One region of the Streptomyces sp. NBC_00285 genome, then DNA from elsewhere that is predicted to be linked to it. Evidence: riboswitches for the same ligand, from Rfam matches in the RefSeq annotation. Region 1 holds a riboswitch; the other holds the start of a gene.

What was found. Region 1 has a riboswitch for ZMP and ZTP ahead of OHT57_RS30950 (glycine hydroxymethyltransferase). Riboswitches for the same ligand answer to the same signal wherever they lie in the genome.
Region 2: it holds a riboswitch for ZMP and ZTP, as region 1 does, so the genes downstream of both, OHT57_RS43610 (bifunctional 5,10-methylenetetrahydrofolate dehydrogenase/5,10-methenyltetrahydrofolate cyclohydrolase) here and OHT57_RS30950 (glycine hydroxymethyltransferase) in region 1, are expected to answer to the same signal.

What each region holds. Positions count from the first base shown of each region.
Region 1 covers NZ_CP108055.1:6,660,601-6,675,739, reverse strand. The annotation lists gene OHT57_RS30985 (decaprenylphospho-beta-D-erythro-pentofuranosid-2-ulose 2-reductase) at 1-295, shown strand, start outside; gene OHT57_RS30980 (2'-5' RNA ligase family protein) at 323-907, opposite strand; gene trpS (tryptophan--tRNA ligase) at 1,089-2,081, opposite strand; gene OHT57_RS30970 (RNA polymerase sigma factor) at 2,299-2,859, shown strand; gene OHT57_RS30965 (hypothetical protein) at 2,846-3,763, shown strand; gene OHT57_RS30960 (hypothetical protein) at 3,991-4,593, shown strand; gene OHT57_RS30955 (hypothetical protein) at 4,673-5,368, shown strand; gene OHT57_RS30950 (glycine hydroxymethyltransferase) at 5,432-6,883, opposite strand; ZMP/ZTP riboswitch at 6,925-7,014, opposite strand; gene OHT57_RS30945 (LLM class flavin-dependent oxidoreductase) at 7,125-7,976, opposite strand; gene OHT57_RS30940 (hypothetical protein) at 8,553-9,389, shown strand; gene OHT57_RS30935 (antibiotic biosynthesis monooxygenase) at 9,671-10,249, shown strand; gene OHT57_RS30930 (chorismate-binding protein) at 10,279-12,564, shown strand; gene OHT57_RS30925 (benzoate-CoA ligase family protein) at 12,561-14,156, shown strand; gene OHT57_RS30920 (class I adenylate-forming enzyme family protein) at 14,225-15,139, shown strand, end outside.
Region 2 covers NZ_CP108055.1:9,512,714-9,527,852, forward strand. The annotation lists gene OHT57_RS43580 (cellulase family glycosylhydrolase) at 1-1,128, shown strand, start outside; gene OHT57_RS43585 (hypothetical protein) at 1,185-1,436, opposite strand; gene OHT57_RS43595 (YncE family protein) at 1,586-2,830, opposite strand; gene OHT57_RS43600 (TetR/AcrR family transcriptional regulator) at 3,013-3,687, shown strand; gene OHT57_RS43605 (hypothetical protein) at 3,708-3,875, opposite strand; gene OHT57_RS43610 (bifunctional 5,10-methylenetetrahydrofolate dehydrogenase/5,10-methenyltetrahydrofolate cyclohydrolase) at 3,968-4,819, opposite strand; ZMP/ZTP riboswitch at 4,842-4,924, opposite strand; gene OHT57_RS43615 (nuclear transport factor 2 family protein) at 5,201-5,566, opposite strand; gene OHT57_RS43620 (hypothetical protein) at 5,741-6,037, shown strand; gene OHT57_RS43625 (ABC transporter ATP-binding protein) at 6,350-8,104, opposite strand; gene OHT57_RS43630 (S-(hydroxymethyl)mycothiol dehydrogenase) at 8,268-9,356, shown strand; gene OHT57_RS43635 (MBL fold metallo-hydrolase) at 9,356-9,985, shown strand; gene OHT57_RS43640 (SDR family oxidoreductase) at 10,095-11,009, shown strand; gene OHT57_RS43645 (hypothetical protein) at 11,000-11,545, opposite strand; gene OHT57_RS43650 (MFS transporter) at 11,667-12,941, shown strand; gene OHT57_RS43655 (L,D-transpeptidase family protein) at 13,160-13,855, shown strand; gene OHT57_RS43660 (Gfo/Idh/MocA family protein) at 13,879-15,078, opposite strand; gene OHT57_RS43665 (ABC transporter substrate-binding protein) at 15,105-15,139, opposite strand, start outside.

The DNA of each region.
Region 1 (15,139 bases):
CTTCATCTACGGCTCCAGCAAGGCCGGCCTCGACGCCTTCACCCAGGGCCTCGGCGACGCCCTCCACGGCACCGGCGTGCACGTCATGGTCGTACGCCCCGGATTCGTGCGGTCGAGGATGACGGCCGGTCTACCGGAAGGGCCCCTCGCGACCACTCCGGAAGCGGTGGCTGTGGCTGTCGAACTGGGCCTGCGACGGCGTTCGGAAACGGTCTGGGTGCCGGGGGTACTGCGGGTGGTGATGTCGGCGGTCCGGCACGTCCCGCGGGGGCTGTTCCGGCGGCTGGCGCTGTAACTACGGTTACAGCGGCTGTAACCGTAGTTACAGCTGGCCCGTGGGCAGGGAACCGCGTTCGACATGGCCCGCCTGGGACGGCACGACCAAGCCGCCGAAGGGAAACTCGCGCAGCTTGCGCCACACCCCGTCGGGGCCCTGTTCGTAGAGCGCGAATCCGGTGCACGGCCACGCGGCCTCGAAGGTCGCGAGCTCCTCGAAGGCGCGGTCCATGGCCGCCTCGTCGATGCCGTGCGCCACCGTGACGTGCGGGTGGTACGGGAACTGCAGTTCCCGCGCCACCGGTCCGGAGGCGTCACGCACCTGCTTCTGCAGCCAGGTGCAGGCCTCGGCGCCCTGGGCGACCTGGACGAACACGACCGGTGACAGCGGCCGGAAGGTGCCGGTGCCGGACAGCCTCATCGGGAAGGGCCGGCCCGCCGTGGCGACCTCGGCGAGGTGCGCCTCGATGGCGGGCAGCGCGGTGTCCTCGACCACGGTGGGCGGCAGCAGGGTGACATGGGTGGGGATTCCGTGAGCCGCGGCGTCGCCGAAGCCCGCACGCCGCTCCTGGAGCAGGCTGCCGTGAGGCTCCGGGACCGCGATCGACACACCGATCGTTACGGTCCCCACGTCGTCTCCTGTTCTTCCCTGTCGTCCTGTCGGATTCGTTCCCAGCCGTCCGCCTATCGACTGTACGGCCACGGCTGTGCTGTGGGCAGGCGCGGGAGTAGTGATGTGCAGCGCTCTGTCCGGTGGTGCTGGTGTGCGGTGGTGCGCCTCGCGCCCGGTGGGCGGTCGGCCGGTGTCCCGCTCAGTGCTTGGCGGGCAGGAAGCCCACCCTCTCGTAGGCCTGGGCGAGGGTTTCCGCGGCGACCGCGCGGGCCTTCTCCGCGCCCTTGGCGAGGATCGAGTCCAGCGTCTCCGGGTCGTCCAGGTACTGCTGGGTGCGCTCCCGGAAGGGCGTCACGAAGTCGACGACGATCTCGGCGAGGTCCGTCTTCAGCGCACCGTAGAGCTTGCCCTCGTACTGCTGCTCCAGCTCCTGGACGCTCACACCTGTGAGGGTCGAGTAGATGGTGAGCAGGTTGCTGACGCCGGGCTTGTTCTCGGTGTCGTAGCGGATGACGGTGTCGGTGTCCGTGACCGCGCTCTTGACCTTCTTGGCGGTGGCCTTGGGCTCGTCGAGGAGGTTGATGAGGCCCTTCGGCGTGGACGCCGACTTGCTCATCTTGACCGTCGGGTCCTGGAGGTCGTAGATCTTCGCCGTCTCCTTGAGGATGTACGGCTTCGGGATCGTGAAGGTCGCGCCGAAGCGGCCGTTGAAGCGCTCGGCGAGGTCGCGGGTCAGCTCGATGTGCTGGCGCTGGTCCTCGCCGACCGGGACCTCGTTGGCCTGGTAGAGCAGGATGTCGGCGACCTGGAGGACCGGGTAGGTGAACAGGCCGACGCTCGCGCTGTCGGCGCCCTGCCGGGAGGACTTGTCCTTGAACTGGGTCATGCGGGAGGCCTCGCCGAAACCGGTGAGGCAGTTCATGACCCAGGCGAGCTGGGCGTGCTCGGGGACATGGCTCTGGACGAAGAGCGTGCAGCGCTCCGGGTCGAGGCCCGCGGCGAGGAGCTGGGCGGCGGCCAGGCGGGTGTTGGCCGTGAGCTCCTTCGGGTCCTGCGGGATCGTGATCGCGTGCAGGTCGACGACCATGTAGAACGCGTCGTGGGACTCCTGCAGAGCCACCCACTGGCGGACGGCACCGAGGTAGTTGCCGAGGTGGAACGAGCCTGCGGTGGGCTGGATCCCGGAGAGCACTCGGAATGCGGACAGCGGCGCGGGGCGCCCCGCCTGAGGGCGGTGGTGGGCGACGGGTGGGCGGTCAGAGGCCATGCTCACCATTCTCTCAGGTGTCGGGGGTCGATCCGGAACCAGCCGGAAACAGATGCGCCACGGGTGGGAACCGATTCGGTCCGGGCGGTGTACCAATCGTGTGAGGACGCGGGAGGGGGGCCGCATCGTCGATGAGGCCGCGGTGATCGCACGCGTACGCGCCGGAGACCCGGAGGCGTACGCGGAGCTGGTGCGTGCCCATACGGGCATCGCGCTGAGGGCGGCCGCAGTGCTCGGGGCGGGTGCGGACGCGGAGGACGTGGTGCAGCAGGCCTTCGTCAAGGCGTACTGCGCGCTGGGCCGCTTCAAGGACAGCTCGGCGTTCAGGCCGTGGTTTCTGTCGATTGTGGCCAATGAGACGAGGAACACAGTGCGGACGGCTGCGCGTCAGCGCACGCTCGCCGGCCGTGAGGCGGCCTTCGCAGAGGCCGAGCCGTTGATACCGGAATCGGCGGACCCCGCGGTGGCGGCCGTGGAGATAGAGCGCCGTGCCGCGCTGGGGTCGGCGCTGGAGAAGCTGAGCGAGGAGCACCGTCTGGTCGTCACCTACCGCTATCTGCTGGAGATGGACGAGTCCGAGACGGCCCAGGCCCTGGGCTGGCCGCGGGGGACGGTGAAGTCCCGGCTGAACCGCGCGCTGCGCAAGCTGGAGAAACTGCTGCCCGATTTCGAACCTCGGAAAGGGGGTGATGAGCGTGAGTGAGTCCTACGGCGGTGAGGGCGCCGACAGCGCGCGTGCGCGCGCTTCCCGGCTGCCCGAGGAGCTGCGGGCGCTCGGGCGTTCGCTGGACGCGCCGGGTGCGGGCGGGTCCGAGTCGATGGTGGAGCGGGTGCTGGAACAGATACTCGCCGAGCGACTGCCGGTCCCGGTGACCCGGGCGCCGGGGCGCGCCGACCGGCTGCGGGCGGTGCGGCGATGGACGCGGCTGCGGTGGCGTTCGCTGACCGTGACGCTGTGCGGGCTGCTGGCGGTCCTCGCGCTCACTCCTCCGGTGCGGGCGGCAGTCCTGGACTGGTTCGACTTCGGTGGCGTCGAGGTGCGGTACGACCCGTCGGCGGTGCCTTCGCCGGGTGCCGAGGTGCCCGGCTGCGGACGCTCGGTGTCGCTCGCGCAGGCCGAGCGGCGGGCGGGGTTCGAGCCGCTGGTGCCGTCGGCGCTCGGCCCTGCGGACGTGGTGACGGTGACGGCCCAGCCGCAGGGGCGGTTCCTGGTGAGCCTGTGCTGGCGGGAGCGGGGGAAAGCCATCCGGCTGGACGAATATCCGGCCCGGTTGGACATCGCCTTCACCAAGACCGTGCGGGAGCAGCCGGAGTGGCTCTCACTGCGCGGGGACTCCTCGGACCCGGTGACGGCCCATGACACGGCTCTGTGGTTTCCGCGGCCCCACCTGCTCAGTTTCTGGCTCATGGACCCGGGTGGTTCCCGCTACACCCGCGAGGAGCGGACCGCCGGGCCGACGCTGCTGTGGATGCACGGGTCAGGGGTCCTGGACCTGCCGGACGTGACGCTGCGCCTGGAGGGCGTGGCGTCGAAGGCCCGCGCACTGGAGGTCGCGAAGTCCCTCGGCGGGCCGACGAATTCAGGTGCGGAGAAGTCCTCGAAATAGTGCGCCGGAGGTGGGAACCCCGTCGGGCCGGGCGGTGTACCAGAAGTGACACGCGGCTCGCGGACGGGCCGCACGGGGATCGTCTGCTGGGGGTTGGCATGAAGGGACTCAAGACCGGCCGAAGGAACCGATGCCGTGAACTGGCGGCAGGATTGGGCGCGTTGGCGGCGGCGCTCGCTCTGACGGTGTGGAATGCGCCCTCCGCGTCGGCCGGTGGACCTACGAGCGTGCTCGTGGTCTCGCCGGAGAGCGGGGAGACCGCATCGCTCTACTACTCCGACAAAGAGTTCGGAGAGTTGCAGCGGTTGCTCGACATTCCGGGTGCGGGCACCTGGGCCAAGCCGCCCGAGGCGACTCTGGCCGCCGCCCGGCAGATCAACGTCACATGGATGCTGCACGACGTCTCACCGTGGCGGATGGACCAGGTCTTCCCACTGCCCGACACGGACCACGTGTGGATACGCACGAACAACCTGCCGGAGTCGGTGAACAGCCACTGGTACCAGCCCAAGGACGCGGCCCGCATACGGGCTCTGCTCGATGACTTGGGCGTGATGGGCAAGGTCTACGGCGGGGGTGGCGCCGTCTTCCCGACGTCCGGGCAGGAGTCGGGGAGTGGCGCAGGGGCGGTCCACACGGAAGCGGCGAAGACCTCTGCTCGCCTCGGCCCGTCAGCGACGGCTGGTGACGGCGCCGGATGGTGGTGGGCGCTTCCGGGCCTGGCGGCCGGAGCCGTACTGGCTCTGGCACTGAGACCGTTCGCGCTGCGGAGGCCTTGGGGCCGCCTGCACCAGGAGCCGGGCCCGCGGCAGGAACTGCGCGATGTGTGACGGAGGGAGGTGACCGGGAGCTTGAGACAGCGGGCTGAGCCGATAGAGGGAGATGGCAGTGCGGAGGAGAGACACAGGGATGCGGCTCGGGCCGCGCAGGGCGTTGGCCGTGTTCGCACCGGCGGCGGTGGCGGTGACCGTGTTCGGGGCGCCGACAGCCGACGCGGCGACGCAGCCGATGCAGGCAGCGGGCCTCGACAAGCCCGACCTGGCAATGGTCGTCACCGGCGGCTCGGGCCGGACGAAGGCCCTGCGTTCCGACGAGCCTGATTTCGCTCGCCTGTGGCAGCTGCTCCAGCCGACGTACACCGGCACGGAGCGGGTGTCGGACGCCTGGGAGGAGGGCCGGTATCCGTCGGTGCGGATCACCGTGGTGTGGGAGCTGACGGGTGTCGGTGGCTGGCCGCAGACGAACGCGGCGCCGGGTGGTGATGTGGCCGTGGAGCGGCAGGACCAGCTGTTCCTGGCCGCGGACGGCACACCGTGGGTCCGCACGGATCCGGCGCCGGAGCAGGAGGACGACGACATCCGCTGGCACCGGGCGCCCCGAGCGGTCTTCGATCGGCTGGACCGGGCGGGGCTGTTGGGCGGCGGTGAGGTCGAGGGTGCCGGCGAGCCCGGGGGCCTGGCGGGGGACGCCTGGTGGGCACTGCCGGGGCTCGCCGTGGGGTTCGCGGCCGGGGCCGGCGGCACGCGGCTGATACGCCGCGCGACGGCCCGGCCGGGAGCCGGACCGCCGCGCGAGGGGCCACGACAGGAACTCATCGATCTCTAGAAGCCATCGTTCCTTGACAACTCAAGAGCGTGACGTGCCGCCCGGCATCGCCGGGGCCGTGGTTCAGCCGAGGTCGACCTCGGGGTAGAGCGGGAAGCCCGCCACGAGGTCGGTGGCCCGGTGGGAGATCTCGTCCGCAACCTTCGGGTCGAGGATGTGCTGGGCCTTGGAGGGCGCACCCGACTTGGTGGTGCCGGACTCCGTGGTGGTGAGGACGCGGTCGATGAGGCCGGCGACCTCGTCCATCTCGGCGGTGCCGAGACCACGGGTGGTCAGAGCGGGGGTGCCGATGCGGATGCCGGAGGTGTACCAGGCGCCGTTGGGGTCCGCCGGGATGGAGTTGCGGTTGGTGACGATGCCGGACTCGAGCAGGGCCGCCTCGGCCTGGCGGCCGGTGAGGCCGTAGGAGGAGGCGACATCGATCAGGTTGAGGTGGTTGTCGGTGCCGCCGGTGACCAGGGTGGCGCCGCGGCGCATCAGGCCCTCGGCCAGGGCGCGGGAGTTGTCGACGATGCGCTGGGCGTACACCTGGAAGGAGGGCTGACGGGCCTCGGCGAGGGCGACGGCCTTGGCTGCCATGACGTGCGGGAGCGGGCCGCCGAGGACCATCGGGCAGCCGCGGTCGACCTGGTCCTTGAGGGAGTCGTCGCACAGCACCATGCCGCCGCGCGGGCCGCGCAGGGACTTGTGGGTGGTGGTGGTGACGATCTGGGCATGCGGGACCGGGTCGAAGTCGCCGGTGAGGACCTTGCCTGCGACGAGACCGGCGAAGTGGGCCATGTCGACCATGAGCGTGGCGCCGACCTCGTCGGCGATCTCGCGCATGATCCGGAAGTTCACCAGGCGCGGGTAGGCGGAGTAGCCGGCGACGATGATCAGCGGCTTGAACTCGCGGGCCGAGGCGCGCAGAGCCTCGTAGTCGACGAGACCGGTGACGGGGTCGGTGCCGTAGGAGCGCTGGTCGAACATCTTGCCGGAGATGTTCGGGCGGAAGCCGTGGGTGAGGTGGCCGCCGGCGTCCAGGGACATGCCGAGCATGCGCTGGTTGCCGAAGGCCTGGCGGAGTTCGGCCCAGTCGGCGTCGGAGAGGTCGTTGACCTGGCGGACGCCGGCCTTCTCCAGAGCGGGGACCTCGACGCGCTGGGCGAGGACGGACCAGAAGGCGACGAGGTTGGCGTCGATGCCGGAGTGCGGCTGGACGTAGGCGTGACGGGCGCCGAAGAGTTCCTTGGCGTGCTCGGCGGCCAGGGACTCGACGGTGTCGACGTTGCGGCAGCCGGCGTAGAAGCGGCGGCCGACGGTGCCCTCGGCGTACTTGTCGCTGAACCAGTTGCCCATCGCGAGGAGGGTGGCCGGGGAGGCGTAGTTCTCGGAGGCGATCAGCTTGAGCATCTCGCGCTGGTCCTGGACCTCCTGGCCGATGGCGTCGGCGACGCGCGGCTCGACGGCGCGGATCACGTCGAGGGCGGCGCGGAATGCCGTGGACTGGGTGGACAGGGGCTGCTGCTCTGACATGGCGGCCTCCGGGCTGCGTGGCTTGTGGCGGTCACGGATCACGGTTCGGCCCAGGCGCACGGCACTTGGTCACTCACAGGCCGCTCCCCGATGGTCCGTCCCATCCCAGCGCGCCAGTCACGGCCTGTCGGCCAGCCTACCGGCCGGGGTGAGCGGCGCCGGTGCGGCGTCCACCATGCGAGCGACGGCTTCGAGGTCCGGTCGCGGGTTCCGGGCCTCGAAGCCGTGGCAGCGGACTACGTCAGAACAGCAGGTCGGCGAGGCGGTCGATCTGGTCGGGGTCCGAGGCCCAGCAGTAGAGCATCACCTCGTCGGCGCCGATGCCGAAGTAGGCGTCGGTCGCCTCGCGGATCTGCCGGGGGGTGGTGAGCATGCCGCTCTCCATGTACGCGACGTGCTCGCTGAACGCGTAGTAGTCGCGGAGGTTGCCACGGGCCCGGTCCAGGGTGCTGTCGGGGCCCAGGGCGACGTTCGCCTGGGCGACCAGGCGCGGGCGGCCCAGGCGGTCGTGCCTCTGCCAGGCCGTCTCGGCGTCGCGGAACAGCTTGGACATGAAGGAGGGCGGCAGGGCGGCGCCGAGGAAGCCGTCACCGAAGCGGCCGACCCGTTCGAGGGCGGCGGGAGCGAAGCCGCCGAACAGGACCTCCGGGCCGCCGGGGGTGGCGGGGGCGGGGCCGATGGGGCCGACGCCTTCGCCGTACGGCTCACCGGACCAGGTGCGGCGCAGCAGGGTCATCTGCTCGTCGAGGCGGCGGCCTCGGCTGTGGAGGTCGATACCGGCCGCCAGGCAGTCGTCCTCGCGTCCGCCGACGCCGATGCCGAGGGTGAAGCGGCCGCCCGAGAGGCGGTCGAGGGTCGCGGTCTGCTTGGCGAGCAGGGCCGTGTTGTACAGAGGCGCGATGAGGACCTCGGTCTGGACACGGATGCGGGACGTGGCGCCGGCGAGGACCGCGAGGGTGACGAGGGGTTCGGGGTTGTCGTAGACGAGACGGTCGAGCAGGCCCAGGGTGCTGAAGGGGCCCGCGTCGGCGCGCCGGGCCCAGGTGAGCAGGTGGGCGGGGTCGTCGACGGGCAGGCCGAGGCCGATGTTCATGGGAGTGTCCTCCGGAGGGCGTAAGGGATCCGCCGGTCGGCCGGATCCTGTGCCGCCCCTCCGTGGCGCCGCGCGCTGTGCGCGGACCTGCTCTCGTTCTGCGGCGATGGTTCCAGAGAGCGTGTGCTTCAGAGTGCGAGGACGGTAACGCGGTGAGGCCCGGCGTGACAACGCGTTTTCGGCACACTCGCCAGAGGCGCCATCACGGCACGGCCTCGTGGACCCACTCCGCCGAAAAGGCCCGGCGGCCCCCTCGGGAAGTCCGGCTAACTGCCGTTCCACTAGCCGCCCTTGAGGGAGGGGACGAGTTTTCGGTCCTTGTCCGCGACGGCCTGGCGCCCTTGCCGAGGGTGTGGCTGCCGTGGCGGGCGGGCGGGCCCGGACCGCCGAGCGCGATGGTGCCCGGGCGAATGAGTCGGTGTGCGGCCGCCGTGTTCGCGTCTCCCGCCGGGCCGGGCTGTGGGCCTGGTGTGCCGATTTCCGACGTCCGGCGGGGAGCCGAGAGATCAGTAAGAGCTCGACCGGAAGCGGCCCACCCTTCACCCCCTGGCCTAAGGTCCCTTTGTGCTCTTTGGAATGGTGTGCGCTCTCGGTGCTTCCGCCTGCTTCGGAACGGCCACCGTGTTGCAGGCGATGGCGGCGCGGACGGCGGACGCGAGCGACGGCGGCGACGGGTCGGCGTTCGCGGTGACGTTGTTCCTGCGGGCGGTGCGGCAATGGCGGTATCTGGCGGGGCTGGCACTGGACGGGGTGGGGTTCCTGCTGCAGATCGCCGCGCTGCGTTCGGTCCCGATCTACGCCGTCGGTGCGGCGCTCGCGTCGAGTCTCGCGGTGACCGCGGTGGTCTCCGCGCGGCTGCTTCGGGTTCGGCTGAACAGGAGCGAGTGGGGTGCGGTCGGGGTGGTGTGCGCGGGGATGGCGCTGCTGGGGATCGCGTCCGGGACCGAGGGCGGCCGGAGCGCGCCGGCGGCCCTGGGGTACGTGATGCTCGGGGCGTCCCTGGCCGTGCTGGGGCTGGCGCTCTCGGGCGGGAAACTCCCGGAGCGGGAGCGGGCATTGGCGCTCGGGCTGGGCGCGGGGTGCGGGTTCGGGGTGGTCGAGGTGACGGTACGGCTGATCGACTCGCTCGCCCCCTCGGAGCTGTTGACCAACCCCGCGGCCTACGCGCTCCTCGTCGGCGGGAGTGCGGCCTTCCTGGCGCTCACCTCGGCGCTGCAGCGGGGCTCGGTGACCACGGCGACCGCGGGGATGGTGATCGGGGAGACGATCGGGCCCGCGCTGGTAGGGGTGGTGTGGCTCGGGGACCGCACCCGGGAGGGGCTGGGGTGGGTGGCGGTGCTGGGCTTCGCCGTGGCCGTCGCGGGGGCGTTGGCGCTGGCCAGGTTCGGGGAGGCGCCGGCAGAGGCGGAGTGACGGTGCCGTTCACTCCGATTCTCCCTGGTGAGTTCCGGGCGGATCCCAGGCGCCTTCCGGCCGGCTTCGGGGCGGATCTCATGCGGCTTCCGCACGACTCCAGGCGACTTCCGATTGCTTTCCGTAAATGAGCTCGCCGAATTCCGGAAAAGTTACTCCCGGTACCACTCGACAGAGCACACCAAGGCGACCGAAAGTCCAATAAAGGGCCACGATCCGGACACTCGAAAAACATCGTTGAAAATTTGAACGTGCTGTGAAGAAGCTGCGTACTGAGTGCCGTGAGCAGCAATCCCGTCACCGTCACCGTGGCCTATCACGTGGTGCCGGGCCGTGAGGCCGACTTCCACTCGTGGGGGTGGGCCATGCTGGCCGCGAGTTCGGCTCAGCCGGGCTTTCTGGGGGGTGGCGTCCTTGTCGACCGAGAGGCGGAGTGGCATGTGGTCTATCGCTTCGCCAGTGAGGGAACGGCCCGGGCCTGGGAGGATTCGGCCGCCCGGACCCAGTGGCATCTCCGGGCGGTGGACTTCGCCCGGCAGACGGAGCGCAGGAGCGTGCGGGGCTCCAAACTGTGGTTCGACTCCCAGACCGCCATGCCGAAAGCGCCCACCCCGCCGGCGAAATGGAAGCTCTGGTTCGTGAACATGAGCGCGGTGTTTCCGCCGGTGCTCCTGTTCAATCTGATCGCTCTTCCTTATCTCGGCGGACTTAATCCGCTTGTCCGCACGTTGCTGTTGTGCCTGTGTGTGACGGCTCTCGTCACCTGGATTCTTATGCCCCGGCTTCAGCGTTTCCTCAAGAAATGGCTGTATCCGCCGCTCCAGGCCCTCCGCGGACGGCACAAAAGACGGACCGCATAGGTCCGGAACGAACCGAGGGAGGTGGGCGGGTGAAGACCCTGCTCATCGACAATTACGACTCGTACACGTACAACCTGTTCCAGCTGCTCGCCGAGGTCAACGGCGAGGAACCGGTTGTGGTCCTCAATGACGCGGTCGCCGCGATTCCCGATCTCGGGGAATACCTCGCGGCATTCGACAACGTCGTGGTGTCGCCCGGACCGGGGCACCCGGCCGAGCCGCGCGACTTCGGCCTGAGTGCCGCTGTACTGGCCGAGTCGTCCATTCCCGTGCTGGGTGTCTGCCTGGGGCACCAGGGCATCGCGCTCGGGGAGGGAGGCCGGGTGACAGCCGCACCGGAGCCGCGGCACGGGCATCTGTCGTCGGTCCGGCACGACGGACGGGATCTGTTCCGGGGCCTCCCCCAGGACTTCACCGCGGTCCGCTACCACTCGCTGGCCGTGTCCGAGCCGCTCCCGGAGGCACTGGAGGCCACCGCCTGGGCCGAGGACGGCGTACTGATGGGGCTCAGACACCGCAGCCGGCCGCTGTGGGGTGTGCAGTTCCATCCGGAGTCCGTACTCACCGACTACGGCCACCGCATGCTCGTCAACTTCCGTAATCTCACGGCGGAACGGGCCCGCAGGCTGCGCACGAAGAACACCGCCGTGCCGCCTCCCGAGGCGACGATCCCCCGGTCCTCGTCGGTCATTCCGCGCCCTCGGCGGGCCGCTCCCGCCTACCGTCTGCACACCCGGCGGATCGCGGGCGCCGTCGACACGGAGGCCGCGTTCACCCGGATGTACGCGGCGTCACCGCGGGCGTTCTGGCTGGACAGCGCGCTCGTCGAGGAAGGGCGGTCACGCTTCTCGTTCTTCGGTGACGACAGTGGTCCGCTCGCGGAGTTCGTCCGCTACGACGTCGAGAGCGGCCGATGCGAGATCGAGCGGGCCGGGCGGCCGACGCGGAAGGTCACGGCGAGTGTCTTCGACTATCTCGGACGGCAGTTGACGAGCCGTCGGGTGGACGGGTCCGGGCTGCCCTTCGACTTCACCGGGGGCTATGTCGGCTACTTCGGGTACGAGACGAAGGCCGACTGCGGCTCGCCCAACCGGCACTCCTCCGAAGTCCCGGACGCCTGCTGGCTGTTCGCCGACCGTCTGATAGCCGTGGACCATCTGAAGAGGTTCACCTACGCGGTCTGTCTGGCCGAGGACACCCCGCAGGCCGCGCGGGAGGCCGAGGACTGGCTGGAGAGCGCGCTGGCCCAGCTGACCTTCGTCGCCACCGAACCCGACGAGACTCCCTCGCCCGGCAGCAGGGCCGTACCCGACGGCGGGGCATCGTCCGGCGGCGGGGCGTTGCGGGGCAGGACCCCGTCGTCCTCCGCTCGGCAGACACCGTCCGCGCAGTCCGATCCCGACATCGGCGCCGCCGAGCCGTGGCTGGTGCGGGACCGGGCGACCTATCTCGCCGACATCGAGTCCTGCGCGCGTGAGCTGCGGGCGGGTACGAGCTACGAGGTCTGTCTGACGAACGCGGCCCGGTTACCCGCCCCGCCGGACCCGTACGCGTTCTACCGGGTGCTGCGCCGGGTCAACCCGGCGCCCTACGCAGCGTTTCTGAGGTTCGGGGACGTCGACGTGGCCGGTTCGTCGCCGGAGCGGTTCCTGCGGATCACCGGCGACGGGGTCGCCGAGGCGCGGCCCATCAAGGGCACCGCGCCTCGTGGTAGCGGGCCGGAGGAGGACGCCCGGCTTCGGGACGCGCTCGCGTCGGACCCCAAGACGCGCGCCGAGAACCTGATGATCGTCGACCTGCTCCGCAACGACCTGGGGCGGGTGTGCCGGACCGGGTCGGTGCGGGTGACGAGGCTGATGGCCACGGAGACGTACGCGACGGTGCATCAGCTCGTCTCGACCGTGGAGGGGCGGCTGCGCAAGGGGATCGACGCGGTGGACTGCGTGCGTGCCTGCTTCCCGGGCGGCTCGATGACGGGGGCGCCGAAGCTGCGCACCCTGGAGATCATCGACTCCCTGGAGACCGAGGCCCGCGGTGTCTACTCCGGCGCCCTCGGATATCTGGGGTGCGGAGGGGGCGCGGATCTCAACATCGTGATCCGGACGGCGGTGTTCGCCGACGGGCTGATGCATCTGGGCGCCGGGGGCGCGATCGTCCTCGACTCCGATCCGGTCGCCGAGTACGACGAGATGCTGTTGAAGACGGCGGCCCAGATGAGAGCCCTGCACCTGCACACCGCGGACCGGATGGCGGAGCAGCGGCAACAGACGGCGGTCCACGGGGAACGCACGGCCACTGAGGAGTCCCTCCGATGACGATTCAGCAGACCGCGCCGTCATCATCACCGCCACCGTTTCCGTCCCCGTTTCCGTCATCGGCACCGGCTGTGTCTCCGGTCGGCTCCGACGTACCCGGCAACCTCGCGGCCCAGCTCGCCGATCTCGCCGAGCGGCGGGGCTGGGTCGAACGGCCCGCCTTCCACCAGGGCCACCGGGCCTGGACCCACGGTGAGGTGCACGCGCTCGCGGCCCGGGCGGCCACCGTGCTCGCCGGTCATGGCGTCACCGCGGGTGACCGGGTGGTGCTGGCGTTGCCGGACGGGATCGCATGGGTGGTGGCCTTCCTCGGCATCGCGCGCCTCGGTGCGGTCGCCGTGCTCGTCAACCCCGAACTCCCCGCGGCGGACCACGCGTTCATGGCCATGGACACCGGCGCCGCGCTGTGTGTGACGGGGCCGGGGCTGGAGGACCGGTTCGCCGACCGGGCCCGGCTCGGTGCCGACCAGTTGCTCGCGCTCACCTCCTCCGCCGAGCCGGCCCCCGCCCATCCGGTCGACGCGCACACACCGCTGTACGTCCAGTACACGTCCGGCACGACGGGCAGTCCCAAGGGGGTCGTGCACACGCACGGCGACCCGAAGGCGTACCACGACCTGATCGGCCGGCGGCTGCTGCGGATCACCGGGGACGACGTGACCCTGTCGGTGTCGAAGCTGTACTTCGCCTACGGATTCGGGAACGCGTTCGTCTTCCCGCTGTTCTCCGGTTCGTCCGCGGTGCTGGTGGACCGACGCCCGACCCCGGCCGCCGTGGACGAGCTCGTGGTCCGGCACCGGGTGACGCTGCTCTACTCGGTGCCGTCCGCGTACGCCGCGCTGGTGGCCGACCGGGGCCGTGGACACGGGACGTGCTTCGCCTCGGTGCGGGCCGCGGTGTCGGCCGGCGAGGGGCTGCCGGGGGAGCTGGGGAGGCAGGTCACTGAGCTGCTCGGGGCGCCGGTGCTGGAGCAGATCGGCTCCACCGAGTCCGGTCACGCCTTCTGCGCCAACAGCTTCGACCACAACCGTCCCGGCACCGTCGGCCGCCCCGTGCCCGGCTTCGAGGTGGAGCTGCGCGACCGCGCGGGCGCCTCGGTCCCGGACGGCACGGAGGGCGAACTGTGGGTGCGCGGACCGACGGTGACCTCCGGTTATCTGAACCGGCCCGAGGAGACCGGGCGCACCCTGGTCCGCGGCTGGCTGGCCACCCGTGACCGGGCGGTCCGCGAAGCCGACGGCACCTACCGGCACCTGGGCCGCGCCGACGACATGGAGATGGTCGGGGGGATCACCGTCTCCCCGCTGGAGGTGGAGGCCGTACTGCGTACCCACCCGGCGGTGAAGGAGGTCGCGGTCGTGACCGTCACCGACGGGACCGGAGTCGGCCGGCTGCGCGCGTTCGTCGTACCCGCCGCCCCGCAGGACATCGGCCTGCAGAGCCTTCAGTGCCTGCAGGAGGACCTCCTCCGGCTCGCCCGGGAGCGGCTGGCCGCGTTCAAGGTGCCCAGAAGCGTGAGTCTCGTCCCCTCGCTCCCCCGCACCCCCACCGGCAAACTCCGCCGCCACCTGGTCCGTCAGGGCGCCTGGTGACCACCGCACAGGCGCCGCAGAGGCACGACGGACCCACCCGCAGACGTACCGCAGAGAGGAACGGCCCCATGCGAGAGCAGCAACCCCCCTTCGCCGACCGGGGGTTCTATCTGGGCCCGGTGTTCCGCCGGGCGGCCGACCGCCACGGCGCCGTGTTCGTCACCCTGGACCGGCCCCTGGACACCCACCCGGCCCTCGGTGTCGACCTCACCTACCCGGTGCTCGCGGACGTCGTCGAGGACCTGTCCGGCCGGCTGTGGGAGGCGGGTGTACGGCCCTCGGAGCAGGTGATCGTGCACAAGACGGACAACGTCGACATCGTGCTGCTGACCTGCGCGATCGCCCGTATCGGCGCCGTGCCGGTGCTGCTCTCGCCCGGCCTGGCCGGTGAGGTGGTCGGGGAGCTGATCGAGCGGCTCCGACAGCCGTGGCTGGTGACCGACGGGGCCAAGCTGGCGGGGCCCCTCAAGGGGGTGGGGCTGCGGGTGCGGCAGGTCCTGTCGGTGGACGCGGCGCCGGGGGCCGAGTCCCTGGCGCAGTACTCCGGCGCCGAGCCGCCGCCTCCCGTGCGCCTGCACCCCCGTGAACCGGCCCTGATCACCCACAGTTCGGGCACCACCGGACTCCCCAAGCTGGCGGTGCACTGCGCGAACACCATGTGGAACCGGCTCGTTCCGCAGAAGGCCATGGGCTGGCCGACGCGTGGGGAGACAGCGGCGCTGCACATGTCGTTCGTCCACTCGCGCTTCTACCATCTGCTCGGTGTCCTGCTGCACTTCGGCAGCCCGCTGGTGCTGATCACCGACCCGGACCCGGCCGCCGTGGCGCCGCTCTTCACGCGGCACCGGCCCGGCATCGTGGAGACGCATCCCAACACCTTCGTGCTGTGGGAGGAGTTGGCCGACGCGCCCGGGGCGCCCCTGTCGCGGGTGCGGTCGTACGGCTCGACGTTCGACGCGATCCATCCGCGGACGGTACGGCGG
Region 2 (15,139 bases), 2.9 Mb from region 1:
AACGAGCCCTACGCCGGCACCTACGACTCCGGCCAGAACAGCCGCACCTGGGAACGCGACGTGCTGTGGCCCTTCTATGTGAAGTTCCGGGCCCGGATGGACACGGCCGGCTGGACGGACAAGCCCGCCATGGTCGAACCGAACCTCTTCTGGAACGGCAACGTCAGCAAGGAGGAGGGCGGCCTCCTCGACGTCGGCACACTCGGCTCCCGGTACGTCTTCAACACCCACTTCTACGACCAGAAGGCGATCTCCGGCATCCTGATGTGGGGCAACGCCTCCGACGGCCAGTACGTCACCGACTTCGGAACGGTCCGCGACCGCGCCACGGCGGCCGGAACGACGGCCGTGGTCAGCGAGTTCGGGCACCCGCTGAACGGCAGCACCGCAGGCAAGGCGCCGACCGTCCTCAAAGCCATGTACCAGGCCATGGACTCCCGGGTGAAGGGCGCCAACTGGTGGTCCGCGCCCGCGGGTTCCGGACCGGTCCTGTCCGGTAGCCAGTGGCAGTGGGACATCTACAACGGCCGCCACCACGAGCTCATGAACGACAACCCGGACAAGGTCATCACCTCGGGCGACGGCTGGAACGACGAGGACCTGTCGGCCGTGAAGCTCGACGACTCGGGCACGCCGGTGCTCCGCCAGGACGCCCGGCTCCTCGACCGGATCTACCCGAGCGCCACCTCGGGTACGACGGCCGCCTTCACCTACGAGGACCGTTCCAGGGACGGCTCCACGACCCTGACCTGGAACCCGGTGCCGAGCACCCTGCCGAACGTGTCGTCGCTGGTCGGGTCCGGCCAGTACTCGGTGCTGGTGTGGCGGTCGGGAAGCGGCACGGCCCCCACCGAACTCCATCTGCCCGCCTCCTTCCCGAACGCGACCACCACGGTCGTCTCCGACCTGGGCACCGTCTACGGCCCGCCGGCGTACACCTCGTCGACCCCGGTCGGAACGGCCCTCGAACCCGGCGGCACCGGCAGCCGCCGACTCCTCCTCACCGACTCGGACTCCGGCGTCCTGCACTACGCGCTGGTCACCAACGGGGCCACCTCGCCCTCCGCGTCCCTGCTCGGTGCGGCCAAGTCCGAGCTCGCGACCTGGGTGGCCCAGAAGCTCGGTTGACCCTCTCCCTGCGTCGGGGTCGAAGCCGGACCCCGACGAAGGGGCAGCTGAATGAGCTACTCCGCGAGCCAGGTCGCGTCCTGGGCGGGAGTGGTGGTGCGCACACTGCACCACCACCCGGCCCGGCACCCGCAGCCGGGCCGGGTGCCGCCTCTACGACGAGGCGGCACCCGGCCCGGCTCCAACGGCTTGAAGAGGTCGCCGAGCGGGCCATCGAGGTCCGGCAGACCGGCGTGACCCTCACCCCGCAGGAGCGCTTCGAGGTGGTCCACCACGTTGGAGCGGGCACCTCGGCGGTCGGACTGCACGCCGGGGTGCCCGCGGTACCCGTGCCGGTGACGGCGGACCAGCCGTTCTGGCCGCGGTCGGCGCCGCGCGGCACATGGCAGGCGAGGACGGCGCGGGGGAGACGGTCAAGGCCGTGGCACGGCTGACGGAACGGTCCCTGTGGAGATCTCTATGAGGCGGGGCTCGTCCAGTCCGCGGCCACATGTCCCAGGCGCACCCGCTGGGGATGGTCGCCCACCGCCACGGACACCGTCTTCTGCCCGGTCGCGAAGTCGATCGCGGTGACCTGGTCGGCGCCGCTCTCGGACACGACACAGCTCTTGCCGTCGCCGCTGACGGTGGCCCAGTACGGCTTCGAGGCCGGCACGAGCGGGCCCTCCTGGAGGGTCGTGCGGTTGACCACGGTCGCGTAGTCGTCCATCGTGCCCGCGACACACAGCTTGCTGCCGTCCGGGCTCATCGAAAGGCCGTGGTGACGCGAGTCGTTGACCATGGTGGTGCGGTCGTCGCTGGTCGCCGGGTTCTTCGGCAGGACCTTGGTCCGGGTGATCTTGTCGGTGGCGACGTCGTACTCGAAGAAGCCGTTGAAGAACGACACCTGGAAGTACAGCTTGGAGTCGTCGGGCGAGAAGACCGCGGGGCGGACCGCGTCCGAGTAGTCCTTGAGGCCGATCGCGTCCAGCTTGTCCCGCATGTCGATGATCTTGACCTGCTTGTACGTCGTGGCATCGACGACCGTGATGTGCCGGTCACCCTTGGTGAAGTCCTGCCACGGGGCGTCGGAGTCGGTGTTGACGTCACCGATCGCCATGTTCCAGATGTACTTGCCGTCCTTGGTGAAGATGTTCTCGTGCGGCTTGTCGCCGGTGGCGAACGAACCGAGCTGCTGGCCGGTGTTGATGTTGAGCACGTGCACGGTGTTCGCGGTCGAGGCAGACACCGCGACCCGGAGCCCGTCGGGGGAGACGGCCATGTGGTCCGCGCGGTAACCCGACACCCGGAAACGCCAGTTGATCTTCCCGGTGGCCAGGTCGATCGACACCACGTCCGCGAAGCTCGGCCGGGAGACGACCATCGACTTGCCGTCCGGTGTGGAGTACATGTCGTCGGTGAACTGGTCGTGGCCCTCGCCGACGCTGTTGCGGATCGCCATGAAGTAGATCCACTTGATCGGATCGGCGTTGATCTCCGCCATCCGGGCGTCCTTGTCGGGGATCACGTTGATCCGGCCGATCTTGGCCAGGTCGCCGGAGGACTTCAGGACGTCGGCCGTGCCGTCCCAGTTGTTGCCCACGAACAGCACTTCGCGGAGGGCGGCGGCGTCCGCGGCGCTCGCGGAGGTCGCGGGGGCGGTGAGGGTCAGGACGACTGCGGCGGCCATGGCGCACAGGTGTCTGGGTCGAAGAGCGGGCATGAGGGGGCTCCTTTGCGGCTCATGAAGGAGGCATGACACATCGGAAAATCTGAAGATGCTCGGATTCAGAGTTAACTTACTGCAAAGTAAGGAAGGGGGGCCCTTCTCCACAAGACTGCGTGCACGACAAACTTGGGCGGCATACGGAAGGCCGGAGCGTCCGGCCCCGGGTAGGAGGTGCGGTGACGGGCAGGCTCAGGGCCCCGACCGGTCGCTACGGCGGCAAGACCGCCGCGGAGCGGCAGGCCGAGCGGCGGCGGCGTTTCCTGGACGCGGCACTCCAGCTCTTCGGGGACACCCCCGGCTACCGCGCCACGACCGTAGCGGCCCTCAGCGAGGCGGCGGGCCTGTCCACCCGGCAGTTCTACGAGGAGTTCCGCACCCTCGAGGACGTCCTGGCGGCGCTCCATCTGGAGGTCAACGACTGGGCGACGGCAGCCGTGCTGGAGGCCGTCGCCGGCGGGGACCACCTGCCGCTCGCCGAGCGCGCCGCGGCGATCTTCCGCGCGTACGCGGCGAACGTCACCGCCGACCGGTGCCGGGTGCGCATCACCTTCGTCGAGATCATCGGAGTCAGCCCGCGGCTGGAGGAGCAGCGACTGGCCCGCCGGGCGCACTGGGTGGACCTGGTGTGCGCCGAGGCACAGCGCGCGGTGGCCCGCGGGGAGGCGGCGCCACGCGACTTCCGGCTGGCCGCGACGGCTTTCATCGGCAGCGTCAACGGTCTGCTCCACGACTGGAACGCCGGATGGGTGGACGCGACCCTGGAGGAGGTCGTCGAGGAACTGGTCCGGCAACTGCTGGGGATTCTCCAGCCGCCGGGCTGGACGGCACCGCCCGCCCAGGGTTCCGCCTGACCGTCCACGGTCCTACGCGGTCATGTGGTCCAGGGCCGCCACCACTCCGTCCTCGCGCGCATATGTGTCGCCGACAGCTGAGCCCGCACCCGGTACCCGGCTCGGCGCAGGGCCCAGCCGCCCTCGACGACGCAGCGGGCCGGACGCGGGCGCCCGGTCCCGGTCGGGAGCGCATCGCGGTGGGGCATGAGGGCCTTCTGATCGGTCGATGCTGATGTCGCAATCCGCACCGAACCCGCGAGGCCCTCACTCGTTCGAGATCACCCCACCGTGAAACCTGTCACCTGGCCCCGAGCTGCCGGGCCGCGGCCTCCACCGTCTGCTCCAGCAGGGTGGCGATGGTCATCGGGCCCACACCGCCCGGCACCGGAGTGATCAGCGAGGCCCGCTCCACCGCGGAGTCGAAGTCGACGTCGCCGACGTTGCCCGCGTTGTAGCCGGCGTCGATCACGACCGCGCCGGGCTTGATGTCCTGGCCCCGGATCAGCCGGGGCCGGCCCACCGCGGCGACCACGATGTCCGCTTCCCGTACGGCCGCCGACAGGTCCGTCGTTCGGGAGTGGCAGTAGGTCACCGTGGCGTCCCGGGCGAGCAGCAGCATGCCGACCGGCTTGCCGAGGATCGCGCTGCGGCCCACGACCACGGCGCGCTTGCCGGCCGGGTCGACGCCGTACTCGTCGAGCAGCCGCATGATCCCGCCGGGCGTGCACGACACGAAGCCCGGAAGGCCGAAGCTCATCGTCGCGAAGGAGGCGAAGGTGACGCCGTCGACGTCCTTCTCCGGCGCGATCGCCTCGAACGCCGCCCGCTCGTCGATGTGCGCGCCCATCGGGTGCTGGAGGAGGATGCCGTGCACCGTGGGATCGTCCGAGAGGCCACGCAGGGTGCCGACGAGTTCCTCGGTGGTGGTGGTCGACGGCAGCTCCACGTGCCGGGATTCGATGCCGGCCTTGCGGCAGCGGTTGCGCTTCATGCGCACGTAGGTGACGGACGCGGGATCCTCGCCGACCAGTACCGTGGCCAGGCAGGGGGCCTGTCCTGTGCGTCCGGTGAGGTCCGCCGCCCGCTCGGCGGTGTCCTCGCCGATACGTCGGGCCGGCGCGGTGCCGTCCATGAGCCGTGCCTGAGACATGATCCACTCCTGAGCCGATCGAAGGAATCGCCCAGGCGCACGGCATCGAATGTGCGAACCGCTCCCCGGTGGTGCTCCACCTCAGCGCCAGTCACGGTCCGGACGTCACAGTAACCGACGTGCCACTGCTCGACTGCTGCTGGTGCCACGGCGGTCAGCGCCCGCTGCGTTCGAACAGCAGGCCGTCTCGGGAAGGTGGGTGAGCCTTGCGGCCCTGTCGGCGCGTTCCGCGACCGCGGTAGAGCGGCTGGCGCTCGCGGATCTGCTGGGAATCCGGTCGTAGCCTCTGGGGTAGAGCGTGCCGCGCAGACACCGCCGCGCCGAGAAAGTCCAGGTCAACGGGGTCGTCGTGATCTGGACCCTCGGCCCCTTTCTTTCTCGCTATTCGTCCCACGCCTGGATCAGGGTCTGCTCGGTGATCTTGCCGTCCCGCAGGGTCAGCATCGACTCGGAGAGGACGCGTACCCCGTCGGAGTACTCGCACGATTCGCTGAAGGCGACGTGATCGCCGTCGACGACGCACTGTTCCAGCTTGTGCGTCATGTCGCGGCTGTAGACGTCGTCGAGCATCGCGCTGATCTCGTCCCTGCCGTGCAGCACCGTGGGGTGGCTCGGCTGGCTGTTGCGGTCCACGACGCGTATCTCGGCGTCGTCCGCGTAGAGCGACAGAAGAGTCGCCGCAGTGTGTCCTTCGATGCCCCGGCGCAGTGCGTCGGCGTCGAAACCGGAGCGTGCCGCTGTGCCCATGGTGACCTCCTTCGAGGGCCGCGGCCCGACGAGGAGCGGGCCGCGTAGGGCCTCTTTCCTACGAGACTCCTCCGCCTCGGCGGTCACGGCAAGCCCAGTACGGGCGCTCCGCCTGATGAGTGAGCGGCGCGGGACGGCCGTGTCCGCGAGGGGGTCGCGGGCGTTGCTGACAACATGATCTCAACTCGACGTATCGTCGCCGCCGTCGGTCTCGCCGTCGGTGTCACCGGCCTCGCCGCCCCCCTCGCGAACGCGGCCGACGCGGCCACCCCGGAGGCGAGTCCGCTCAGCCCGATCGCCATGCTCGACTCGCTCGCGGCCAGCGACATCCCCGCGGAGCACAAGGCCGACATGCCGAAGGTCTCCGCGCAGCTGAACAAGGCCAACGACCTGTACAAGCTCAACGAGCTGCACCAGGTCACCGACCTCGCCGCCCCTGTCACCGGGCTGGTGCCCGCGGTCGAGGCCTGACCGCTCCCGCATGCACACCGAGGGCCGCCCGGATCACCGGGCGGCCCTCGACGCGTGTTCCCTCACGCCCAGGAAGTCGTGGTGCGAGATGTTCCACGAGTAGGCGGCGACCAGGGAGAACAGCACGCGATCACCCCTCCGCAGTTCTCCGTGCAGAAGTGCCGGTCGGCCATGGCCCTCAAGACCCAGCCGACGACCAGGTCGCCCGCGCTCTCGGTGACGTCCAGCGGCGGCCGGCCGGCGCCTGCGAGGCATGCCCGCGAACGGGAGATGCCGATCTACTGCAGAGGCCGGGAAACCGGCGGCGCGAACTCACGCCGCGGTGGCGAGGAACTGCGTCGCCGCCAGCTCCGCGTACAGCGGATCCCCGGCGACCAACTCCTGATGCGTCCCCACGGCCCGCACCCGCCCGGCATCCATCACCACGATCCGGTCGGCCATCGTCACCGTGGACAACCGATGGGCCACGACCAACACCGTGGTCGTACGCGCCACATCGGCCACCGTGTCCCGCAACGCCGCCTCGTTCACCGCGTCCAGCTGGGACGTGGCCTCGTCCAGCAGCAACAGCCGGGGCCGCCGCAACAACGCACGGGCGATCGCCACCCGTTGCCGCTCACCGCCCGACAGCCGCGTCCCCCGGTGCCCGACCAGCGTCTCCAACCCGCCGGGCAGCTTGGCCACCAGACCGTCGAGACGCGTCGTCCTCAGCACCCGCGCCACCGCGTCCTCGTCCGCCGCCGGGTTGCCCAGCAGCAGGTTCTCCCGCAGCGACCCCGACAGCACGGGCGCGTCCTGCTCCACATACCCGATCGCGGAACGGAGTTGGGGCAGATCCCACTCGGCGAGGTCCCGCCCGTCCAGCGTCACCGCCCCGGACTCGGGATCGTAGAACCGCTCGATCAGCGAGAACACCGTCGTCTTGCCCGCCCCCGACGGCCCGACGAACGCCGTCATCCCGCGCGCCGGCACATCGAAGGTCACCCCGTGATGGACGTACGGCAGATCGTCGGCATACCGGAACCGGACGTCCGCGAAGGCGACGGCCGCCGGTGCCGCCCCGTCGGCGGGCAGCGGCGCGGGCAGAGCCGCCGGTTCGGCAGGAAGTTGCAGCGCCTCCTGGATGCGGGCGAGCGCCGCCGCACCCGTCTGGTACTGGGTGATCGCCCCCACGACCTGCTGGATCGGCGACATGAGATAGAAGACGTACAGCAGGAACGCCACGAGCGTGCCGACGTCGATCGCCCCGGTCGCGACCCGTGCCCCGCCCACCGCGAGCACCGTGATGAACGCGATCTGCATCGCGAGGCCCGCCGTGTTGCCCGCCGCGGCCGACCACTTGGCGGCCCGCACACTCTGCCGCCACGACTCCTCGGCCGCCGCGTGCAGCGTCCGCTCCTCCCGGTGCTCGGCCCCGGACGCCTTCACCGTGCGCAGCGCCCCGAGGATCCGCTCCAGCGACGCGCCCATCACACCGACCGCGTCCTGTGCCTGCCGGCTCGCCCGGTTGATGCGGGGCACGATCACACCGAGAACCGTGCCCGCGGCCAGGATCACCGCCAGTGTGACGCCCAGCAGCACCGGGTCGACCAGGCCCATCATCACCACGGTCGCCACCAGCGTGAGGCCGCCGGTGCCCAGGCCCACCAGCGAGTCGGTGGTGACCTCGCGCAGCAGGGTGGTGTCCGAGGTGATCCGGGACATCAGATCGCCGGGTTCGGTACGGTCCACGGCCGTGATGCGCAGCCGCAGCAGATACGACGACAGTGCGCGCCGAGCGCCCAGCACCACCGACTCCGCGGTGCGCCGCAGTACATACGAACCAAGCCCGCCCATCGCCGCGTTGGTGATGACGAGCCCCGACATGATGAGCAACGCGCCGGTGATCGTACGGTCGTGGGACAGGTCGTCGATCAACTCCCTTGCCACCAGGGGCAGCAGCAGGCCGGTGGCTCCGGTCAGGAGCGAGAGCACGGCACCCGCCAGCAGGGTCCACCGGTGCGGCCGGACATATCCGAGGAGCAGCCGCCAGGTGGGCGGGCCGGTCTCCGTCTCGGCTGTGCTCACGGTGCTCCCTCGTACCTGGTGACGTGCTGGGCCTTCAGGCTACGTCGGCGCTCTCGCGCGGTGCGGTCGCCCAGCCCTCTTCGTCCTGGTCCGAGTGCCGTTACCGATCAGTCACGCGTAGGGTCGGACGGGACGTGCACCGGGCGACAGAAGGGGTCAGGCCATGGCGCAGGAGGTACGCGGGGTGATCGCACCCGGCAAGGACGAGCCGGTGCGGGTGGAGACGATCGTGGTGCCGGACCCGGGTCCGGGAGAGGCTGTCGTACAGGTGCAGGCCTGCGGGGTCTGTCACACCGATCTGCACTACAAGCAGGGCGGGATCAACGACGACTTCCCCTTCCTGCTCGGCCACGAGGCGGCCGGTGTCGTGGAGTCCGTCGGGGCGGGCGTCACCGATGTCGCGCCCGGCGACTTCGTGATCCTCAACTGGCGTGCGGTGTGCGGGAACTGCAGGGCCTGTCTGCGCGGGCGGCCCTGGTACTGCTTCGACACCCACAACGCCAAGCAGCGGATGACCCTCGCCTCGACCGGCCAGGAGCTCTCGCCCGCCCTGGGCATCGGCGCCTTCGCCGAGAAGACGCTGGTCGCCGCCGGACAGTGCACCAAGGTCGACCCCTCGGTCTCGGCGGCCGTGGCGGGGCTGCTGGGCTGCGGGGTGATGGCCGGCATCGGCGCCGCGATCAACACCGGGAACGTCGGCCGGGGCGACACCGTCGCCGTCATCGGCTGCGGTGGCGTCGGCGACGCGGCGATCGCAGGATCGAACCTCGCGGGCGCGGCGAAGATCATCGCCGTGGACATCGACGACCGCAAGCTGGAGAAGGCCCGCACGATGGGCGCCACCCACACCGTGAACTCCAAGGACACGGACGCGGTCGAGGCGATCCGCGAGCTGACCGGCGGCTTCGGCGCCGACGTCGTCATCGAGGCGGTCGGCCGCCCCGAGACGTACAAGCAGGCCTTCTACGCCCGCGACCTCGCCGGCACCGTCGTCCTGGTCGGCGTCCCCACCCCGGAGATGAAGCTCGAACTGCCGCTGCTGGACGTCTTCGGCCGCGGCGGCTCGCTCAAGTCGTCCTGGTACGGCGACTGCCTGCCCTCCCGCGACTTCCCGATGCTGATCGACCTGCACCTGCAAGGCCGCCTGGACCTGGAGGCGTTCGTGACCGAGACCATCCAACTCGACGAGGTGGAGAAGGCGTTCGAGCGCATGCACGACGGCGACGTCCTGCGTTCGGTGGTGGTGCTCTGATGGCCGCCCGCATCGAACGCCTCGTCACCTCCGGGCAGTTCAGCCTCGACGGCGGCACCTGGGACGTCGACAACAACGTCTGGATCGTGGGCGACGACCATGAGGCGATTGTCATCGACGCCGCGCACGACGCCGACGCCATCGCCGAGGCAGTCGGCGACCGCAGGCTCACCGCGATCATCTGCACCCACGCCCACAACGACCACATCGACGCCGCGCCCGCCCTCGCGGACCGTACCGGCGCGACGATCTGGCTGCACCCCGACGACCTGCCGCTGTGGAAGCAGACCCACCCCGACCGCGACCCCGACGCGCACCTGCGTGACGGTCAGGTCATCGAGGCGGCGGGCGCCGACCTGAGGGTGCTGCACACCCCCGGCCACGCCCCGGGCGCCGTCTGCCTCTACGACCCGGGCCTCGCCACCGTCTTCACCGGCGACACCCTGTTCCAGGGCGGCCCCGGCGCCACCGGCCGCTCCTGGTCCCACTTCCCGACGATCATCGACTCGATCCGCGACCGGCTGCTGGCCCTGCCGCCCGAGACGAAGGTCCTCACCGGCCACGGAGACCCCACCACCATCGGCGCGGAAGCCCCGAACCTGCAGGAGTGGATCGCCCGCGGCCACTGACGCGGACAGGTGAGAGACGCCGTACAAAACACGACAGAGGTTGTCCGACTTCCCCGTCATGCTCGTCCCGAGAAGCGAAAACGACATCGGGCACAACGGGAGGTCGGACATGTCACAGCCGCTGGAGGGCAAGGTCGCGCTGGTCGCCGGAGCGACACGGGGGGCCGGGCGCGGGATCGCCGTGGAGCTGGGGGCGGCGGGTGCCACCGTGTACGTCACCGGACGCAGCACACGGGCCCGCCGTTCCGAGTACGACCGCCCCGAGACCGTCGAGGACACCGCCGACCTCGTCACCGCGGCCGGCGGCCACGGCGTCGCCGTCCCCACCGACCATCTGGACCCGGCGCAGGTCCGCGCACTCGTCGACCGCGTCAGCGACGAGCAGGGCCGCCTCGACGTCCTCGTCAACGACATCTGGGGCGGCGAGAACCTCTTCGAGTGGGACAGCCCGGTGTGGCAGCACGACCTCGACAAGGGACTCAGGCTGCTCAGGCTCGCGGTCGAGACCCACGCGATCACCAGCCACCACGCCCTGCCCCTGCTGCTGCGCCGGCCCGGCGGCCTGGTCGTCGAGATGACCGACGGAACCGACGCCTACAACCGCGTGAACTACCGCAACTCCTTCTTCTACGACCTCGCCAAGACGTCCGTCCTGCGCATGGCCTTCTCCCTCGGCCACGAACTCGGCCCGCGCGGCGCGACCGCCGTCGCGCTCACCCCGGGCTGGCTGCGCTCGGAGATGATGCTCGACGCCTTCGGGGTGCGCGAGGACAACTGGCACGACGCCCTCGACCGCGTCCCCCACTTCGCCATCTCGGAGACCCCGCGCTACGTGGGCCGCGCCGTGGCCGCGCTCGCCGCCGACCCCGACGTGGCCCGCCGGAACGGCGAGTCCCTCGACAGCGGCTCGCTGGCGCGCACGTACGGCTTCACGGACCTCGACGGCAGCCGCCCCGACGCCTGGCGCTATCTGGTGGAGGTCCAGGACGCGGGCAAACCGGCGGACGCGACCGGTTACCGCTGAGGCGGCGGGCCGCTCGACGTCAGTGCCCAGCGCGCAGAGTGGCCCGGCGGCAGCGCGAGATCCTCCCGAACGGCCCGGTAGTACCCCTCGCGTCCGGCGCGCTGACGGTCCATCAGTGCCTGCCACGCGGCCGGGTCACGGGTCTCCGCCCGCAGGAAGGCCTCCATCTCCATCACGGTGACGACCCAGGTTCGGGCCTGCTCCACCGCCGTGGGGCTGCCGAGCAAAATCAGCGACTCCCCTGCCGGGTCCCGTGCGATCGTCGCCTCGGCCAGCTGTGACTCGGCTTCCTGGGGCGTCAAGGGGTGCGGGTGCGGATCGTTGCCGAAGTGGGCGGCGACCCGGTAGGTCAGCGTGACGGACCTCTTCAACGCCCGTGCGTATTCGGCGTACACCGCGAACTTACGGTCCTCCCAGCGGGCCGCCTGCTCCCGCTGGAAGCGGACCTGCTCGCCCCGCACCACCGCGAGATAGGAACCGAGCGCACCGATGACAACGCCTATGAGCGCGGGGAGTTGCTGCAAGAACGCGGACATGGACGCAACCTATCCGCCCGGTTGATCAGTCCGAGGGACAGTCCATCCATTCAGAGGTGCTTAAAGGTTGCTGTAGATCTTTTCACTTGTCCTTCGAGGATCTCTCGGGCAGCGTTCTCGTGTGCCGACACCCCCTTCCGCGTCGCCGTGGCGTACCGCAGACTTTCGCACCCTGTTCGCCGCCAGCACGCTCAGCCAGCTCGGGACGAACGTCAGCTATGTCGCCGTACCCCTGACCGCCGTCGTGGCCCTGGACGCCGACCCGGGCGAGGTCGGCGCCCTGGCCACGCTCAGCACCCTGGCGTTCCTGCTGATCGGGCTGCCCGCGGGGGCCTGGGTGGACCGGATGCGGCAGCGCACGGTGCTGGTCGGGGCGGATCTGGCCCGCGCGGCCCTGTTCGCCTCCGTCCCGCTCGCCTGGTGGGCGGACACGCTCAGCCTCGGCCAGCTGTACGCGGTCGTCCTCCTGAGCGGCTGCGCGACCGTGTTCTTCGACGTCGGTTCACAGAGCTTCCTGCCCCGGCTCGTGGACCGTGCGGCCCTGGTGCCCGCGAACACCGCCATGGTCGGACTCCAGGCGGTCGGCACCATCGCCGGACGCAGCGTGGGCGGCGCCCTGGTGCAGATGCTCACCGCCCCCGTCGCCGTCCTCTGCGCGTCGCTCACCTACTTCGCCTCGGCCGTCCAACTCGCCTTTCTCCGCCGTGAGGCCGCCGCACCCGGCCCCGCGGGCGGCACACCCTTGCGGGCCCAGATCGCCGAAGGGCTACGCCACGTCTTCGGCAACCCGGAACTGCGCGCCCTCGCGCTCACTGCCGCCCTCACCAACCTGGGCATGCAGACCGTCAACACCATGCTCCCGATCCTGTTCGTGCGCGAACTGCGTCTGCCCGCAGCCGCGTTGGGCGTCTTCTGGGCGGTCGGCGGGGTCGGTCTGCTCATCGGCGCCCGCTGCGCCCGCCCGCTCGCCGCGCGACTGGGGTACGGCCGTACGCTCGGCCTGGTCGGCGCCGTACTGGCACCCGCCGCGCTGCTCGTGCCGCTGATCGACCGGGGCCCCTGGTTGTGGCTCGCGGGCGCGGGCTGGGTGCTGGCCCTCTTCAAGACCGGCACGGACAACGTCCTGGGCGTGAGCCTGCGCCAGCACATGACCCCCGACGACCTGCTCGGCCGAATGAACGCCACGTTCCGGTTCGTGCTGACCGGGTCCCTCGCGATCGGTGCCGCGCTGTCCGGCCTGGTCGGTGAGCTGGCGGGAGTGCGCGTGACGCTGTGGCTGGGCGGGACCCTGATCGCCGTGGCCTTCCTGCCGGTGTTCCTCTCGCCCGTCCGCTCACGGCGCGGTCTCCCGGCCCAGCGGACGGCACCGCCCGTGGCGGCCCCGGCACCGAAGTGATCGCACGGATCACCCGCCGCCGTAGACCTGTGTGATCAGCCACAACCGTGCCGCACCCGGCCCCGCGCCGGGTACCCGGCGGGTAGCGTCGCCTCGCGGCCCGGGCGAACGCCGAGGTTTGTCACCGTTTCGTCGCAGGGTGCCCGGCGGTACAACGAAGTCGTGCGGACACCGGTCTACAGGGCAGAGATCGCAGGACCGTACTGAGGAGACAGGCCATGGGGGACATACGCAGACGGGGTGCAATCGCACTCGGGATCACCGGACTCGTCGCACCGCTGACACTCGTGCTGGGCGCCGCGCCCGCACAGGCGGCGAGCTGCACCGCGCAGGCGGGGCCGTACCAGAAGCAGGTGGAGAAGTTCCTCGGCCGTCCGGTCGACGGCAGGCAGTCCACCGCCGACTGCAAGGCGATCAAGGCGTTCCAGACCAAGCACGGCATCACGCCGAACGCCGGTTACGCGGGTTCCGTCACGTGGGGCGTGATGGACCTCATGAACAAGCAGAAGGCCGTCGGCAGCAACCCCAACAGGGCCGGCACGTGCCCGGTGAACAAGGGCCGCATCGCCTGCGTGAACCTCACCCTCCAGCTGAGCTGGATCCAGGACGGCAGCAGGCTCGTCTACGGCCCCGTCCCGGTCCGCACCGGCCGCGACGGCTACGAGACCCGCACCGGCCTGAAGAAGATCTACTGGCGCGACAAGAACCACGTCTCGTCGATCTACAACGTGCCCATGCCGTACAGCCAGTTCTTCGACGGCGGCCAGGCCTTCCACTCGGTGAACCTCAGCATGTGGAACCCGCCCGGCTCCCACGGCTGCACCAACATGACCCCCAAGGACGCCAAGAAGTACTGGTCCCTGCTGAAGACGGGCGACGACGTCTTCGTGTACGGCCGCAAGCCGGGCACCTGAGCGGGCACCCGGCTCGCGTCCCGCTACTGGGGCGCGTCCCCGAAGTCCGGGATCTCCAGCCTGGCCCCACCCTGCCGCGCCGAATCGTGCGCGATGATGCCCGGCAGGGTGTAGCGGGCCGCCACCCAGGCGTTGACCGAGGGCAGCGACCTGGTGTTCACCGCGGTCACGAAGTCGTCCACCAGGAAGTGGTGGCTGCCCTCGTGACCGTTGTGCAGGTTGTCGAACACCCGAGGCAGCCGCGCCCGGTCGTGCACCGGAGCCGAGCCCGAGGTGAACGCGGCCCGGAGATCCGGCGCGATGTGCTGAAGTGACGGGTCGTCAGGAGACATGGTGGGCTTGGGCTCCAGCAGCTCGCTGATGTCCTTGACGCCCTTCTTGTCCTGCCAGAAGGCGACGGTGGCGAGCTGCTCCATGCTCGCCTCCGTCCCGAAGAACCGGAAACGCGACTCCCGGATGTGGGACGGATAACCGACCCGCCGGAACTCGTTCGTACGGAACGACCCGCCGCCCGCCACCTCGAACAGTGCCGTCGCGTTCGAGATGTCGTTGCCGAACTTGCTGACGTCCTTGTCGAACACCCCGTCCCCGCGGTCGTCGACGACACCGATCGCCGATACGCTCACCGCGTGCGTCTGCCAGGCGCCCAGCACCCCGCCCACCGCGTGCGTGGGGTAGAGCAGCGGGGGATAGCTGGCGGTCTCCTTCCACTTCTCGCCGCCGCTGTACTGGTACGCCTCGTAGAACCCGAGGTCCATGTCGTGGACGTAGTCGCCCTCGGCGTAGAAGAGCCGTCCGAAGGCGCCCTCGGCGATCTGGTTGCGGGCGTGCACGGTCGCCGGGTTGTACTGGCTGGTCTCGCCCATCATGTACGTCAGCCCGGTCGCCCGGACCGCGTCGATGATCGCCGCGATCTCCTCCGTGGTGATCGCCATGGGGACCGCGGAGTACACGTGCTTGCCGGCGTTCAGGCCCTGGAGGACCAGGGGGCCGTGGGTCCAGCGCTGGGTGAAGATCGCGACCGCGTCGACGTCCTGCGACTCCAGCATGGCCTCGTACGTGGGGAAGGTGCCGGCCAGTTGCTGTGCGTCGGCGAGCCGCTCGGCCCGTTCGGGCAGCAGATCGGTGACGTAGACGTCACTGACACCGGGGTGGGCCTGGAACAGCGTGGCGAACTGGCCGGAGAACTGTCCGGCGCCGACGATGCCGATTGAGAACGTCATGACGTGCGTGCCCTTCAGGGGAGAGATCACTGGGAGAGGATCAGGTCGATCTGGTCGTTGG